3 regions of the Bacillus sp. DTU_2020_1000418_1_SI_GHA_SEK_038 genome follow, and region 1 is predicted to be linked to each of the others. Evidence: riboswitches for the same ligand, from Rfam matches in the RefSeq annotation. Region 1 holds a riboswitch; each other region holds the start of a gene.
The links. Region 1 has a riboswitch for thiamine pyrophosphate ahead of thiT (energy-coupled thiamine transporter ThiT). Riboswitches for the same ligand answer to the same signal wherever they lie in the genome.

Region 1 (4,600 bases):
TTCTGTTTTCTAGCATTTTGAAATAAAGTACGGACACGAGATGCGCCAACTCCAACAAACATTTCATTAAAGGCTGAACCGCTTGTAGAAAAGAAGGTCGCCCCAAGCTCCTTCGCAATGGCTTGTGCCAGCAAGGTTTTACCTGTGCCTGGAGGTCCATATAATAATATTCCTTTTGGCGGATTTACCCCCATTTTCAATGAACGTTCTGGATCTTTAAGAGTTGAAAGTGTTTGCATAATTTCTTCCTTCATCTCACCTTGAATCCCGCCAACATCTGCAAGGGAAATAGAAGGGAGTGGTCTTGCTTTTGATACACTTTCCTTCATAGTGTTTGCAGCACCAAGTCCGCCTTTTCCTGATTTATATAAATAAACACCAATTACTATTAGTAAAACAACTAGCCCGCCAAGTATCCATGGTGTATATGGGCTGCTTGAAGAAAATGTATATTGAACATTATAGTTTTCTACTAATTTATCAATTATCTGACTGTTCGGAGGCACATGAGACTCAAATTCACCCTCGCTCGTAACAATTGTCAGTTTACCGTTTTTATGCTCATTAATGGCAACCATTTCTCCATTTTGTGAGGCTAATAACTTCTCAACAGAAGAAAAGGGAATGGCTATTTCTTTATTTCCTTCCTGAACAGCCCATATAACCGAAGCCAAAATCACCAAGAATCCAACAATAATTGGTACAATCGTTGAAGCTTTTCTAAATTGTAATTTCAACTATTTTCCCTCCTTACTGTACCTAACTAGTATAAGTAATATTTAAAGACAGGGATAGGTCAATATTCATGTAAAATGGTGAAATAACTGGAAAAAAATTTACAGATGATGTGACGGACACTTTCATGTAATTCGTGAGGGGAATGGCCATATTTTGAAGAGCAAAAGGATAATAGAGATTCTCCTTCACAAATGTTGGAAACTATACTATACTGATGTTGGATCAAAATTACATATACGTAACCACAAGGGGAGCTTTATGCTGAGAGTGAACAGATAACTGTTCTGACCCTTCGAACCTGTTAGATAATTCTAGCGCAGGAATGTGGCATGAATAGAACGTTTATTTCTGATGTTTTTCTATTCTCCCCTTGAGGTAACGGAATACACAAAAGGGGAGATTTTTTTATGAAAAAATTAGGTTTGCTTGCATTAATTGAGGCGTCTTTTTTCGCAGCATTTGCCATTGTCTTAGACTTATTGCCTTCGATTAAACCAATGCCATCAGTTTCCATTTCAATTGCGATGGTCCCAATTTTCATTCTTGCCTTTCGCTGGGGTTTTAAGGTTAGCTTGCTATCTGGGTTGCTTTGGGGAGTCTTGCAAATTGCAATGGGGGACGCCTGGATTGCCACTCCAACACAAGCATTTATTGAATATTTTATTGCCTTTGCCTGTATTGGATTTGCTGGACTATTCTATAACTTAATTCAAAAAGAGATCAGATTCGGCTCTAAGAAGAAGGCATTAGGCTGGATGGTTGCTGCCGTATTTGCAGGAAGCCTTGCTCGTTATTTCTGGCATTTCCTTGCAGGCGTTATTTTCTTTGGCGAATATGCACCTGAAGGTATGTCGCCAGCTTTATTCTCATTCGCAGCAAACGGAGTTACAATGCTTGGAGCATGGGTATTGTGCTCAATCGTTGTTGTTCTATTAGTTTCAACAGCACCTCGATTAATCATTAGAAAAGACGATACATTGTTAATCACACATAACAAAGCATCTTAATACACTGCTCTTCTCATAAAGATACGTTTCTGATTATTAGAAGCGTATTTTTATACCTATAAAAAGATGTTTTTTCTAAAAAGAATAAATAATGTAAAAAGTGTATCTATTTTACTTTAAAACACACTCATAATATTCTATGATTATTAATAATGATGATAGATAATATGTTCAACTTATAATAAGGAGGTAAGAAGATAATATGGAATTAGATCCAAAAAGTCCAATCCCCCTCCATATCCAATTAAAGGACGGAATTCAAGAATTAATAAATGAAGGATTTTATAAAGAAAAGATTCCCAGTGAAAGAGAACTAATGGATAGGTATAAGGTAAGCAGAAGTACTGTAAGGGAAGCTGTTTCTCATCTAGTTCGTGAAGGGGTGCTTGAAAAGGTTCACGGAAAAGGAACTTTTATTTCAACCAAACCGATTGAAGAATGGCTTGGCAATTTAACAAGTACGACAGACACCATACGTAAAATGGGTATGAAGCCCGATGCCAAATTAATTGAGCATGGACGGGTTATTCCTCCACAAGAAATTATTGATACGACAGGGTTTCAAGAGGCGTATTATATTAAAAGAATTCGGTATGCGGATGATCAGCCGTTAGCCATTGAAATTCAATATTATCCTGTAGAAATTGGAGAGCAACTGGCAAAATATGATATTGATAAAGGCACACTTTTTGATATTTTAGAACAAAATTTACACATTAAATTATCGGAGGCAAAACAAATTATTACGAGCAGTTTCCTTTCAAAGGGAGATGCCGAATTATTAGGCTTGCCTGAAAATACAAATGTATTAAATACAGAAAGACTATTGATGGATGTCGATGATCAATTAATTGAATATTATATTGCTTCATTTCGAGCTGATATGTATTCATTTCGAATTAACCTGTCCAAAAAACACACATAAAAGGGCAGTGAGTGCTTAATCCAAGAGACCTAATAGTATCATACAACATAAAATTATAGTCTACTAAAGTTTGTAGATTAATTTTTTGTCAAAAAATATTATTATTTTATTTAGAATATATTGAAAATTTAAAATGATTGTGTTTTAATAAGTCATGAGATCATCATTTCTCAACTGGTACGGACGACATGATGTTATGATGACAAGAGACAAATATAATTAAAGGAGGCACGTAATACATGACGAATCTTCAAATAAACGTAAACGATCAATTAGTAAAACAAGACCAAGATCATTTATGGCATGCTATGAGCCGCTTTGTTGAAGGCGGAAAAACAATGGTTGCAGAGTCAGGTGAAGGAGCCTGGTTTACTGACATTGACGGAAATCGTTATTTAGATGGAGTATCCGGATTATGGTGCTTAAATTTAGGCCACGGACGGAAAGAAATTGTTGATGCAGCAGCCGAACAAATGATGAAGCTTTCTTATTTTCCTCTTACGTTAAGTCACATTCCAGCCATCCAATTATCCGCAAAAATTAGTAACCTTCTTGGTGATTCATACAGAACCTTTTTCTCAAACAGCGGTTCGGAAGCAAATGAAACCGCATTCAAAATTGCTAGACAATACCATTTTCAAAATGGAAATCCAGAAAAACATAAAATCATTTCCCGCTACCGTGCCTATCATGGAACAACCTTAGGTGCCCTTAGTGCAACTGCGCAGGCAAATAGAAGATATAAATATGGTCCAAGTATGCCAGGTTTCATGCATGTTCCTCTGCCATACAGCTATCGATGCCCATTCGGTGATGAAGTGACGGACTGTGATAAGGTGGCTGCCGATTTTATCGATCAAATCATTGCATGGGAGGGATCAGAAACTGTAGCAGCAGTCATCATGGAACCATTCATTTCAGGAGGAGGGGTTATTGTACCATCTCCGTCCTATCTCCAGAGAGTTTCTGAAATCTGTAAAAAACACGATGTTCTCCTGATTATGGATGAAGTGGTTTCAGGATTTGGAAGGACCGGAAAAATGTTTGGATTCATGCATTCAGATGGGGTCCAGCCTGACATTATTACAATGGCAAAAGGTTTAACAAGCGGGTATTTGCCGCTTGGAGCAACAGCCGTTCATTCTAGAATTTATGAAAAATTTAAGGAGGAAGGCACATCAAATCATTTACGACATGTTTCAACATATGGCGGTCATCCTGCAAGCTGTGCAGTTGCACTTAAAAACATAGAAATAATTGAAAATGAGAATATAGTTGCAAGGGTAGCCTCACTCGGAAATCGAATACTAGGTAGATTAAAAGACCTGATCTCCCATCAAAACGTTGGAGAGGTCCGTCATGTAGGATTCTTATATGGAATTGAAATGGTTGAAGATAAAGGATCAAAACAGCCAGCATCAGACGAGTTTATGGCTAACATCATTTCCCGCTGTAAAGAAAAGGGACTTATTATCGGCAGAAATGGTGACACGGTTCCAGGATTTAACAACGTACTCATCATTGCACCTCCTCTAGTTTCCACTGAGGATGATTTACATTTTGTAGTTGAAACAGTAACAAATGTTTTGCAAAACATTAAATGAAATCTAAATGATTATTAAACTTTTAAGGAAGGAAGTGCTATTAAATGGCAAAAATTGAAAAAGAATTAGAATCAATCAAAACAAAGAAATTAAAAATGACACCGAGTGAGGCAATTGTAGAAACACTGGTTGCAGAAGGAGTTACTCATATTTCCGGAATTCTAGGATCCGCATTTATGGATTTGCTCGATCTTCTGCCAACAGCGGGAATCCGATTCATTGGGGTTCGCCATGAACAAAGTGCAGCCCATATGGAGGATGCCTATACAAGAGTCAGCGGAGTAGCAGGGGTGGTTATCGGTCAAAATGGGCCCGGCATTACGAAT
Region 2 (4,600 bases), 1.2 Mb from region 1:
GTCAACAATCGTGAGCTTCCCGACGCCCGCGCGTACAAGCATTTCTGCACTTGCCGAGCCAAGCGCCCCTGCGCCAATGATTAAAATGTGAGCCTGGCTAATTTTCTTTTGGCCTATTTCTCCAATCGGTTCAAATAATTCCTGTCTTGAATAGCGGCTGTTCACGATGGGAGCAATCCTTCAAGCGGACTGCTTGCCACAGCATAATCCCTTTCATCAATCCGGCCTGCTTCATAACCTAAACGGCCTGCTTCGATGGCGAGCTTCATCGCTTCAGCCATTTTTATAGGATCTTTCGCACCGGATACTGCGGTATTCAACAGAACGGCATCAGCTCCAAGTTCCATAGCATATGCTGCATCTTTTGGTGAACCAATACCAGCATCGATAATAACAGGAACGGAAGATTGTTCAATAATAAATTTCAAATGAAGCGGATTTAAAATTCCTCTTCCGGAGCCGATCGGTGATGCACCTGGCATGACCGCATGAACACCAAGCTCTTCCAACCTTCTTGCTAAGACAACATCGTCCGATGTATAGGTAAGTACAGTGAACCCTTCTGCCAACAGCATCTCAGACGCTCTTAACGTTTCTACAGGGTCAGGTAAAAGCGTTCGGTCGCAGCCGATAATTTCGACCTTTATCATGTCACACAGCCCTGATGCTTTGGCCAGTTTCGCCGTCCGTACCGCTTCTTCAGCTGTTTTGGCTCCTGCCGTGTTTGGAAGTAAAGTATATTTGGATAAGTCAAGCATTTCCAGGAAATTTGGCTGCGATGGCTCGAAAACGTCCATCCTTCTTACGGCAAATGTAAGAATATCAGCATCGGACACGCGGACCGCTTCCTTTTGAATTTCAAAAGATGGATACTTTCCTGTCCCTAATAAAAGTCTTGATTGAAAGGTTTTATCTCCTATTTTTAACATGCTCATTCTTCATCCTCCTCCTACAAAATGGATCATCTCTACTTGATCACGTTCGCGAATGGGGCGATTATATTGGTCTTTTTGAACAATTTCCTTATTTACTTCAACAATCACGATCCGCTTGGAGAGCTCCAAATGCTGGAGTAATTGCTGAACGGTTGAAACATCTTCGGGCAGCGTATATGCTTGACCATTTAGTGTAATACTCATTAAAATTCAGCTCCTATTATCCTTTTGATAAGCAAATAGCTTGTTGACAAGCCTCGTAATATTCCTTTGCAGCGGATACCGGATCATCGCTTTCAAAGATCGTTGACATGACAGCGATCCCATTTACCCCGATATGGTGCAGCATGTCGATATGTTCCGGTTTAATCCCTCCAATTGCATACAAATCAACCATCACTTTTTTCGAGATTTCTTGAAGTTCCGAAAGCCCGCGGGGTTCTAAGCCACTTTTGCAGTTCGTTTCAAATACATGTCCATATAGCAGCCAATCAGCGCCCGCATACGAAGCGTGTTCAGCCTCTATAGCAGAATGTACTGAACGTCCTGCGAGTAACTGGGGGAAATGGTCTTTCACCTGCGAAACGGCAAGCCCGTGGCCTGGAAGCTGCACCCGTTGAATATTCGAAACAAGAGCTACATCCACCCTGTCATTCACAATTAATTTATCCTTACTGACTTTTTCTTCAGTCAATGCAGCGATCAACTCTATGTAATCATTGGCTGTTTTCGTCCGTTCCCTGATGATGAAATAATCTACGAACGGATCTATATTAATCATGATTTTAGTTAGATGATCCACCTTTAACCGATCATTCGTCACGGCCATCAGCTTCAATCACATTCCCCCTAACAAATAAAAAAACCACTCTCCTAAGCAAGGAAAGTGGTACTTTAAATAAAAAATAAAGTAACATAGCACTTCCCTACGCAGGCTCAAACCTGATCAGGTTATAAGGGTATCAGAGTACACTCTTCTCTCAGTCCTTTAAAAGGATTCCCCTAGTGATTTCACATTTACAATTTTCTGACTATAGGAATCATAACATATAAGCTATAATTATGGAAGTATGCGAAACAATCAAACTCCTAAACAGATAGAAACAAAATGGAACGAGGAGGTTTTTCTTAACAGGGATTACTTTCCTTTCCCATGCAATATAATTTGTAATTTGGGAATCCATTGAAACGAAAAAATTAGCACAATCAGCTGTTGTAAATAAAACAGTCTGAGGAAATATTTTGTAATAAAGGAATTGGTTCTTAAATATAATGATGCTATACTTGGAGTGAGTAAATATACCTACAGTAAAGCTTTCGATAATTGCAAACCTATCAAAAGGTAGGGGACGGAAAGCTACGGATTTAAGGCATTTTTGCTATGATGGTCGAGACAAAGATGAAGATGGATACTCATTAATTAAATCCACTTTTTTTTAGGTGGATTTTTTGTACGTTAACGAGGGATAAAGTGTAAGATTTTGAGGTGGTACAAAGTGGAACTGATTATAGGTTTTATACTTGCAATAGTGGTTGTTTTCATACTTGTCTTCTTTTGGACCCGTATAAAGAAAAAATTTTCGCGTGAATTATCTAATCAAAGATGGAAAGAGGAGTCTCTAAAAACTTACAATCAAGAGTTAGTAGATACAATCAGACTGCAGCAAGGGATGATTTTTAAGTTTATTAAGGATGGCGATAGATTTATTCATACTCTGTGTGATGGAAGGTTACTATATCGAATGGATCTTTTCCCTGAAAAGATTATTGGAAACGAATTATGTGATTTCCTTCCACATCTTGATGCAGAAACGGTTATTCAATATTATTGGCGAGCTTGGCAAGGCGAAGATAACGTCACGTACGAAGGGGGAATAAATGGTGTTTACTACCTGGCATCGTTGCGGCCTATTAGAAAAAAAGGTGAGGTAGTTGAAATCATTGGTTCATGTGTTGATATTACCGAAAGGAAGCGGGTAGAAAATGCTCTAAAGTTGAGTGAGGACAATTATCGTCTTATTACAGAGAACATGTTGGATTTAGTTGGACTCTGGGATATAGATGGAAGAGTTATTTATGCATCCCCTTCGCATGAAAAGGTATTGGGGTTTGATCCAAAAAAGTATATAGGAGTATCGGCCTTTGATTTGGTTCATCCTGACGATTCTCTGAGGGTATATGAACAATTTTTTCAAATGATTTCAACTAAGTTACCATTTCAAGTCGAGTTTCGGTGTGAAAATGCTGATGGTGAGTGGGTTTACGTAGAAGCTCAGGGAACCCCTGTAATTGGGGAGAGTGATAAATTAGAACATATTGTTGTTGTAGGGCGTAATATATCTGAGCGAAAGAAGGTAGATGAATTTATACGAAAAACGGAAAAGCTATCACTAGTAGGGCAATTGGCTGCAGGTGTTGCACATGAAATTAGGAACCCTCTTACTTCGATAAAGGGTTTTCTGCAGCTTATGCAAATGGAAATAGACAAACCAAACTATCTTGAAATTATGTTGTCTGAGATTGATAGTATAGAAAAAATAATACAAGAATTCTTATCACTTTCTAAACCACAAGCAAGTAAATTGGCACCGACTGATATTAATGAACTTTTGCAATATGTAATTACATTAATTAATACACGTGCCAAACTAAAAAATATTGCTATCGTTCAAGAGTCTGATTCCGAATTACCAATTATTCATTGTGACGAGCATCAAATCAAACAGGTTTTTGTCAATATTCTTCAAAATGCTGTGGAAGCCATGGAAAATGGAGGCGTAATTCAAATTCAAACAATGCGATCCGAATCAGACAATATTAGATTTAGGATTATTGACCAAGGATGCGGCATTTCTGAAGATCGAATTAAAAGTATTGGTGAGCCTTTTTATAGTACGAAAGAAAAAGGAACGGGATTAGGATTAATGATTAGTCATAAAATTGTTCAAGAACATGGGGGCACCCTAAGCCTAGAAAGCACCATAAATAAAGGAACCATTGTTGATGTTATTTTACCTATTGGGAAAAGTGAACCGGTGCTTGTCACTCCCTGATAAGTTCGAACTAGAGGAGAAGTAATACTGAATGTAAAGTTCCGCAAATAGAATTTGAAGGAAAAAGAAAGCTCTGTTTACCCCTTTTGAATACAAGATGTAAAAGTCAAAAGGAAAAAGAGAAAATTAATAACACCAAATTCCACGAACGGGCGCAATCCTGGAACAAGGATAAGCGCTCATTTTCTATTTTAATGGCCAGTTTGTTATCTAGGGCTATTCGCATAATAACACAAAAAAAACGCCGTGATCGGCGTGTTTTTAATGCAGGCAGGAAAATAATATAGCCTTTTTTCAACAAAAGCATCTGATTGTTTAATTATGGTTGCTCTACATATTTTTGCTTTCCAGAAGAAGTTTGGATTCTCCTGTACGCTCCCATTCTTCTACAGTTTCATATGCTTTTTCAGGAGTAAATCCCTTTCCTACAAGAACTCCCATTAGAATAAACTCTTGAAGAATATGTGTCATATTAATTCCTCTTTTAACGTCCTCCAAGCCTTCTTTTACCAAAAACTCGGTATGTCTTACCCATTCATCTGGAGTCTTTCCGGAAATTACTGTTTTCCCATTCCCATTACCTAAACCTTCTTCCATAGCCATTGCATCTGC
Region 3 (4,600 bases), 1.1 Mb from region 1:
TTCTGCTGCCCATTTCAATCATGCGTTCATTCATTTTCTTAATCACATCAAAAAGATAGGAAAGCTCACCTTCCATCGTTGTTTCTAATGGAGAAACTTTGTAGGCCACACCTGATTCTTCAATAATTTTAATCGCTTCATCCACATATGGAATCACGTCTTCGCCATTTTTTGTTTTCGGTATTATTTGAATGCTAACTAGGGCATTGTTCATCCTGCCAGTCTCCTTACTGTGGTAAATAGTCGTTTGTATAGGCTTTTTGTGCATCTAGTTCACTATCTAATAATTGATTTTCATACATCCAGCTTGCATAGTTTTCCCAAACTTCAAGTTTCTGTTCACCCCATCTTGGCGCATCATCTTGATATTTTGATGCCAGCCATTCCTGGCTTTTCTTCACAAGCTCTTGATCAAGATCAGGTGCTGCTTTTAATAAACTATCAGCTGCATCGGATGGATTGTCGATGGCAAATTTATAACCTTTCGAAACAGCCTTCAAAAATTTCTTCACTTGTTCCGGATTAGATTCAAGCTTCTTTTCATTTGTTGCAAGGACTGGTGTATAGTAGTCAAGTTTCTTACTATAATCGGTTAAATAGACCATATTAATCTTTTCTCCGCGAAGTTCCGCTTCAATGCCTGTCCAGCCATAGTAGATCCATGCAAAGTCAACATCTCGTTTTACCGCTGTAAAAAAGTCTGTATCTCCCATATTCACAATGGAAACATCTTCTACGTTGGCATTTTCGACTTGCATTAATGAAGCAATCACTGATTTTTCAACTGGTGCTCCCCAGCCCCCGTATGTTTTTCCCGCAAAATCCTTTGGAGAAGTGATGTTTTTCTCCGCTGGAGAGGCAAATCCTGATGTATTATGCTGAATAACTGCTGCGATTGAAACTAAAGGAACTCCTTGAACACGAGCTTGTGTAATACTTTCCTGATAGCTTACGCCAAAATCGGCTTTCCCCGAAGCGACCAGCTGATCGGCTCCTGCTTCACCAGGCATAATAATTTCAACATCCAAGCCTTCTTCGTTAAAATATCCTTTATCCTGAGCAACATATAAACCGGTATGATTCGTATTCGGCGTCCAATCAAGAACTACCGTTACCTTTTCATTTTTCTCTAGCTTGTCCTTCTGTTGATCTGCCGAATCCTTTCCTCCAGCACATCCTGCGAGAAGCAAGACTGTCAACATCGTTGCAATAAACTTTTTCATGATCGTTTCCTCCAAAGTATTCATGATGTTTTACCAGAAAAAATAAAAAACACCCGGATGAGAACCCGCGCGTACATGAAAAAACATATCTATTCTTCATTCGAATACGTTTCCTCCGCTGGTCTTACCCAGATCAGGTTCAAAGGGTCAGTACCTCTCAGGTCCAATCTCAACCGGTCACACCGGTTCCCCCACAATTCTAATGCTATTTATTTTTTCAGATACTTTATTATATCAAATAATAAGAGGGCGAAGGAGCTTAAAATATGAAATCTTTTTGCGAATAGACAACCTTGAGCAAGAACCGCTAAATTTTCATTTTATCTTTGTATTCAATTCTGGAATCTCTATATGTATTAGAAATTTGAGTTTGTTATGTTAAAATAATAAAAAACACGAGAGTAGGTACTTAAATGCTGAAAAAACTTACAAATAAAGTGTATTATATGCCACATTATTCGGAAACTGACCGTCCTGCATTAGGTTTAATTTGTGGGGATGACTTTAGCGTTGTCGTTGATTCAGGGAATTCGCCCGCACATGCAAAGGATTTTCTTAATTTAGTGGGTAAAATGGAAATCCCGCCGGTCAAGTTTGTTGTTATCACACATTGGCATTGGGATCATATCTTTGGCATAAAAACGATGGGATTATTAACGATTAGCCATGAGGAAACAAAAGAAAAATTGGAATATTTGAAAACTCTTAAATGGGATGATGCTTCACTAGATGCGCGAGTTGAGACGGGTGAAGAGATCGAATTTTGCAGTGAATATATCAAAAAAGAAATGCCGAGCAGGGATAATTTAGAGCTGCAGGTGCCAGATTTAACATTTAGTGATAAGTTCGAAATGGATTTGGGCGGCGTAACTTGTGTAGTTGAACATGTTGGAGGAGTCCATGCGCAGGATTCATCCATCATTTATGTTCCTGATGAAAAAGTGATGTTTCTAGGAGATTGCATCTATCAGGACTTTTATAGTGGCGAATGGAGCTATGATCTGAACGAACTCACCATCTTATTAGAAAAAATCAAAAAATATGATGTCAATAGTTATGTAACTGGACATCAAGATCCAAAAACGTATGAGGAAATGTGGAGCTTCTTGGATGATCTTATTAATATAGGAGAAATCGTAGGTGAAGAGGTTTCTGTTGATTCAGCTGTCACTAAGTTTAACGAAGTACGAGGGACAGAACCAAGTGAAGAGCAGCTTGAGTATATCCAAAATTTTGTCAGCGGCAATCAGAAGAAAAAATAAATATGTTAAAGAAGGCCCCTAGTAAAATTTACTTTACCAGGGGTCCGTTGTTTATAGCTTACTCAGGAATGGTTTTATATGCTAACTTTTCAATGATCTCTTTATGCGTAGGATATTGAGAAAGGAGCTCGTCTTGTGTGAACAATTCAAAGTCCTGAAATTCAAAACCTGGAGAAACCATACAGCCTACTAAGGAGAAGGTATCTTCTTCCATAACAGACGATCCGAAAATAGCATTTTTCGGAACTAAAGCTTGAGGGACTTCTCCTTTATCCAAATTTAATCCTAATTTTATCTCTTCATATTCTCCGTTTTCATGAATAATATGAATCGTTAAAGGACTTCCAGCATGATAATACCATAATTCATCAGATTTCAAGCGGTGAAGATGGGACAGATCATTAGAAGTTAATAAAAAATAAATACTCGTATATAGCTTTCGTTTCCCCTCAAAATTCACTGTTAATTCTTGATCAGAAGTTCTTTCACCAGATTCGAATGTTCTTTTATAATATCCGCCTTCTGGGTGTGGCTCTAGTCCAAGTTTCGATACAAAATATTGTGCATCATGATTGTTCAAAGTAAAATACCTCCAAAAAAATTCAAATCTCTTGAGCTTACCAAACAAATAATCCTGCGATCATCGCAGTTAAACTAAATGAACCAGTGAAGTATAACAAAAAACATCTCACTAATAAAGGTTATTTTAATATAATGAAAAATCCCGATATTTTTAAAAGGCTATTTCATGATTAAGGGAATATTCACAGCAGCAGATCCTTTTAAATACTTTTCGTAGCTATTGAAATAAATTCGAATCGGATTTGTTTTATTGCTTGTGTCAAATGTGTAGGTTGATTCTGCCATCCCATCTCTATTGCTATGACTCGAACCATTAGTATAAACAGTCTTGCCGTTTGCATCGACTGCTTGGAAAAACATTTGATAGAAATGATTTTCTTCTTTCGATTTAAAGTTAGCACGAATTGTATTATTACTTTCAATTCCGATAATTACATTTACATTGTCGGGAATATAGAGGACTTTCTTCTTTAGAAAATCGACTTCGATATAATCCTTTCCTTTTGGCAATGCCTGCACATCATTAATTTCCAACGTCAAGTTCTTTGGCTCTCTAAAATAGTTGCTTTGAAAAAAGAGTGATGCTTCTGCGTCACGCATACCTCCAAAACCTGAAAATCCATTTGTAATCGTACCCCATACTTCGCCTTTTTCATCCAATAAACGCATGCTTTTAATTTGCAAAATTTGCATGGTGTTTGCAGAATCGACTGCGATATCAAGCTTTGCCCGAAGCGGAGAGATCCTCAGTGATTTAACGGTCAATTTTTGATCATCGATTTCTACAGTTTGATCTAATTTGTAATTTTTACTTTTTGCAATTTTCTTATGCAATGAAAAAGGGATGTTGAATTTTGTCTCATGTTCGTCTTTAAAGGTAATGGATAATTCGAAATTCGGATTTGTGTAGTCGATATTATTACTAGAGGTTACCTCTATGATATCTTCTATATGATTTGTTGGCTCCTTCCCAAACCAACTATATGTTAATCCAGCTTCCAGCCTTTTACTATTTTGCTTAATCTCAACGTTTTTCGTGTTGAGGTCATGAATATCGAAAGGGGCTTCCAGCACATAATTAATAAACATTCCCGATTCATCTGCAATGATGCCGAGCAATGTAAACGTTAAATTATTCTTTGTTTCCGTTATATTAAGCTCTTCGTAATATTCATTTTTTAATATATCTTCAATTCCTTTGTCATAGGCAATCATCTCAACAAGCGGAGCAAAGCCTGGTATTTTCGCAACAGCTTGTGCAAAAGCAGGAGATACGCGAATCGTTGTAATAAAGATTAAGATAAGAGCTGCTGTAACTGCAAACGTTCCTGTCCATCTTTTGCGATTTCGTCTTTCATTTCTTACTCTCTTTAAACCGTTTGCCCTTGCATAGGAGAGTGCTTCTTTCGGAACCGGAATCGAATTAAGTTCATCTTTTAAAGCGGCATATTCTTTTTCATTCATTTAAAATTCCCTCCTCTCGCTAAAATAATGGCGCAGCTTTCGAAGAGCTGTATGCAATCTGGATTTAAC

Region 2: linked by a shared signal. The riboswitch ahead of RRV45_RS05380 (thiamine phosphate synthase) and the one ahead of thiT (energy-coupled thiamine transporter ThiT) in region 1 are both predicted to bind thiamine pyrophosphate.
Region 3: linked by a shared signal. The riboswitch ahead of RRV45_RS05890 (ABC transporter substrate-binding protein) and the one ahead of thiT (energy-coupled thiamine transporter ThiT) in region 1 are both predicted to bind thiamine pyrophosphate.

The regions. Positions count from the first base shown of each region.
Region 1 is NZ_CP135435.1:2,307,939-2,312,538, reverse strand. Features, by position in the region: gene RRV45_RS11455 (AAA family ATPase) at 1-737, opposite strand, end outside; TPP riboswitch at 976-1,078, shown strand; gene thiT (energy-coupled thiamine transporter ThiT) at 1,146-1,745, shown strand; gene RRV45_RS11445 (GntR family transcriptional regulator) at 1,948-2,670, shown strand; gene RRV45_RS11440 (aminotransferase) at 2,910-4,274, shown strand; gene xsc (sulfoacetaldehyde acetyltransferase) at 4,319-4,600, shown strand, end outside.
Region 2 is NZ_CP135435.1:1,079,374-1,083,973, forward strand. Features, by position in the region: gene RRV45_RS05365 (ThiF family adenylyltransferase) at 1-165, opposite strand, end outside; gene RRV45_RS05370 (thiazole synthase) at 162-935, opposite strand; gene thiS (sulfur carrier protein ThiS) at 939-1,139, opposite strand; gene RRV45_RS05380 (thiamine phosphate synthase) at 1,156-1,764, opposite strand; TPP riboswitch at 1,842-1,949, opposite strand; cyclic di-GMP riboswitch class I at 2,251-2,336, shown strand; gene RRV45_RS05385 (PAS domain-containing sensor histidine kinase) at 2,432-3,988, shown strand; gene RRV45_RS05390 (cupin domain-containing protein) at 4,319-4,600, opposite strand, start outside.
Region 3 is NZ_CP135435.1:1,188,681-1,193,280, forward strand. Features, by position in the region: gene RRV45_RS05885 (thiamine-binding protein) at 1-214, opposite strand, end outside; gene RRV45_RS05890 (ABC transporter substrate-binding protein) at 228-1,223, opposite strand; TPP riboswitch at 1,317-1,426, opposite strand; gene RRV45_RS05895 (MBL fold metallo-hydrolase) at 1,637-2,485, shown strand; gene RRV45_RS05900 (cupin domain-containing protein) at 2,544-3,065, opposite strand; gene RRV45_RS05905 (DUF4179 domain-containing protein) at 3,227-4,531, opposite strand; gene RRV45_RS05910 (sigma-70 family RNA polymerase sigma factor) at 4,532-4,600, opposite strand, start outside.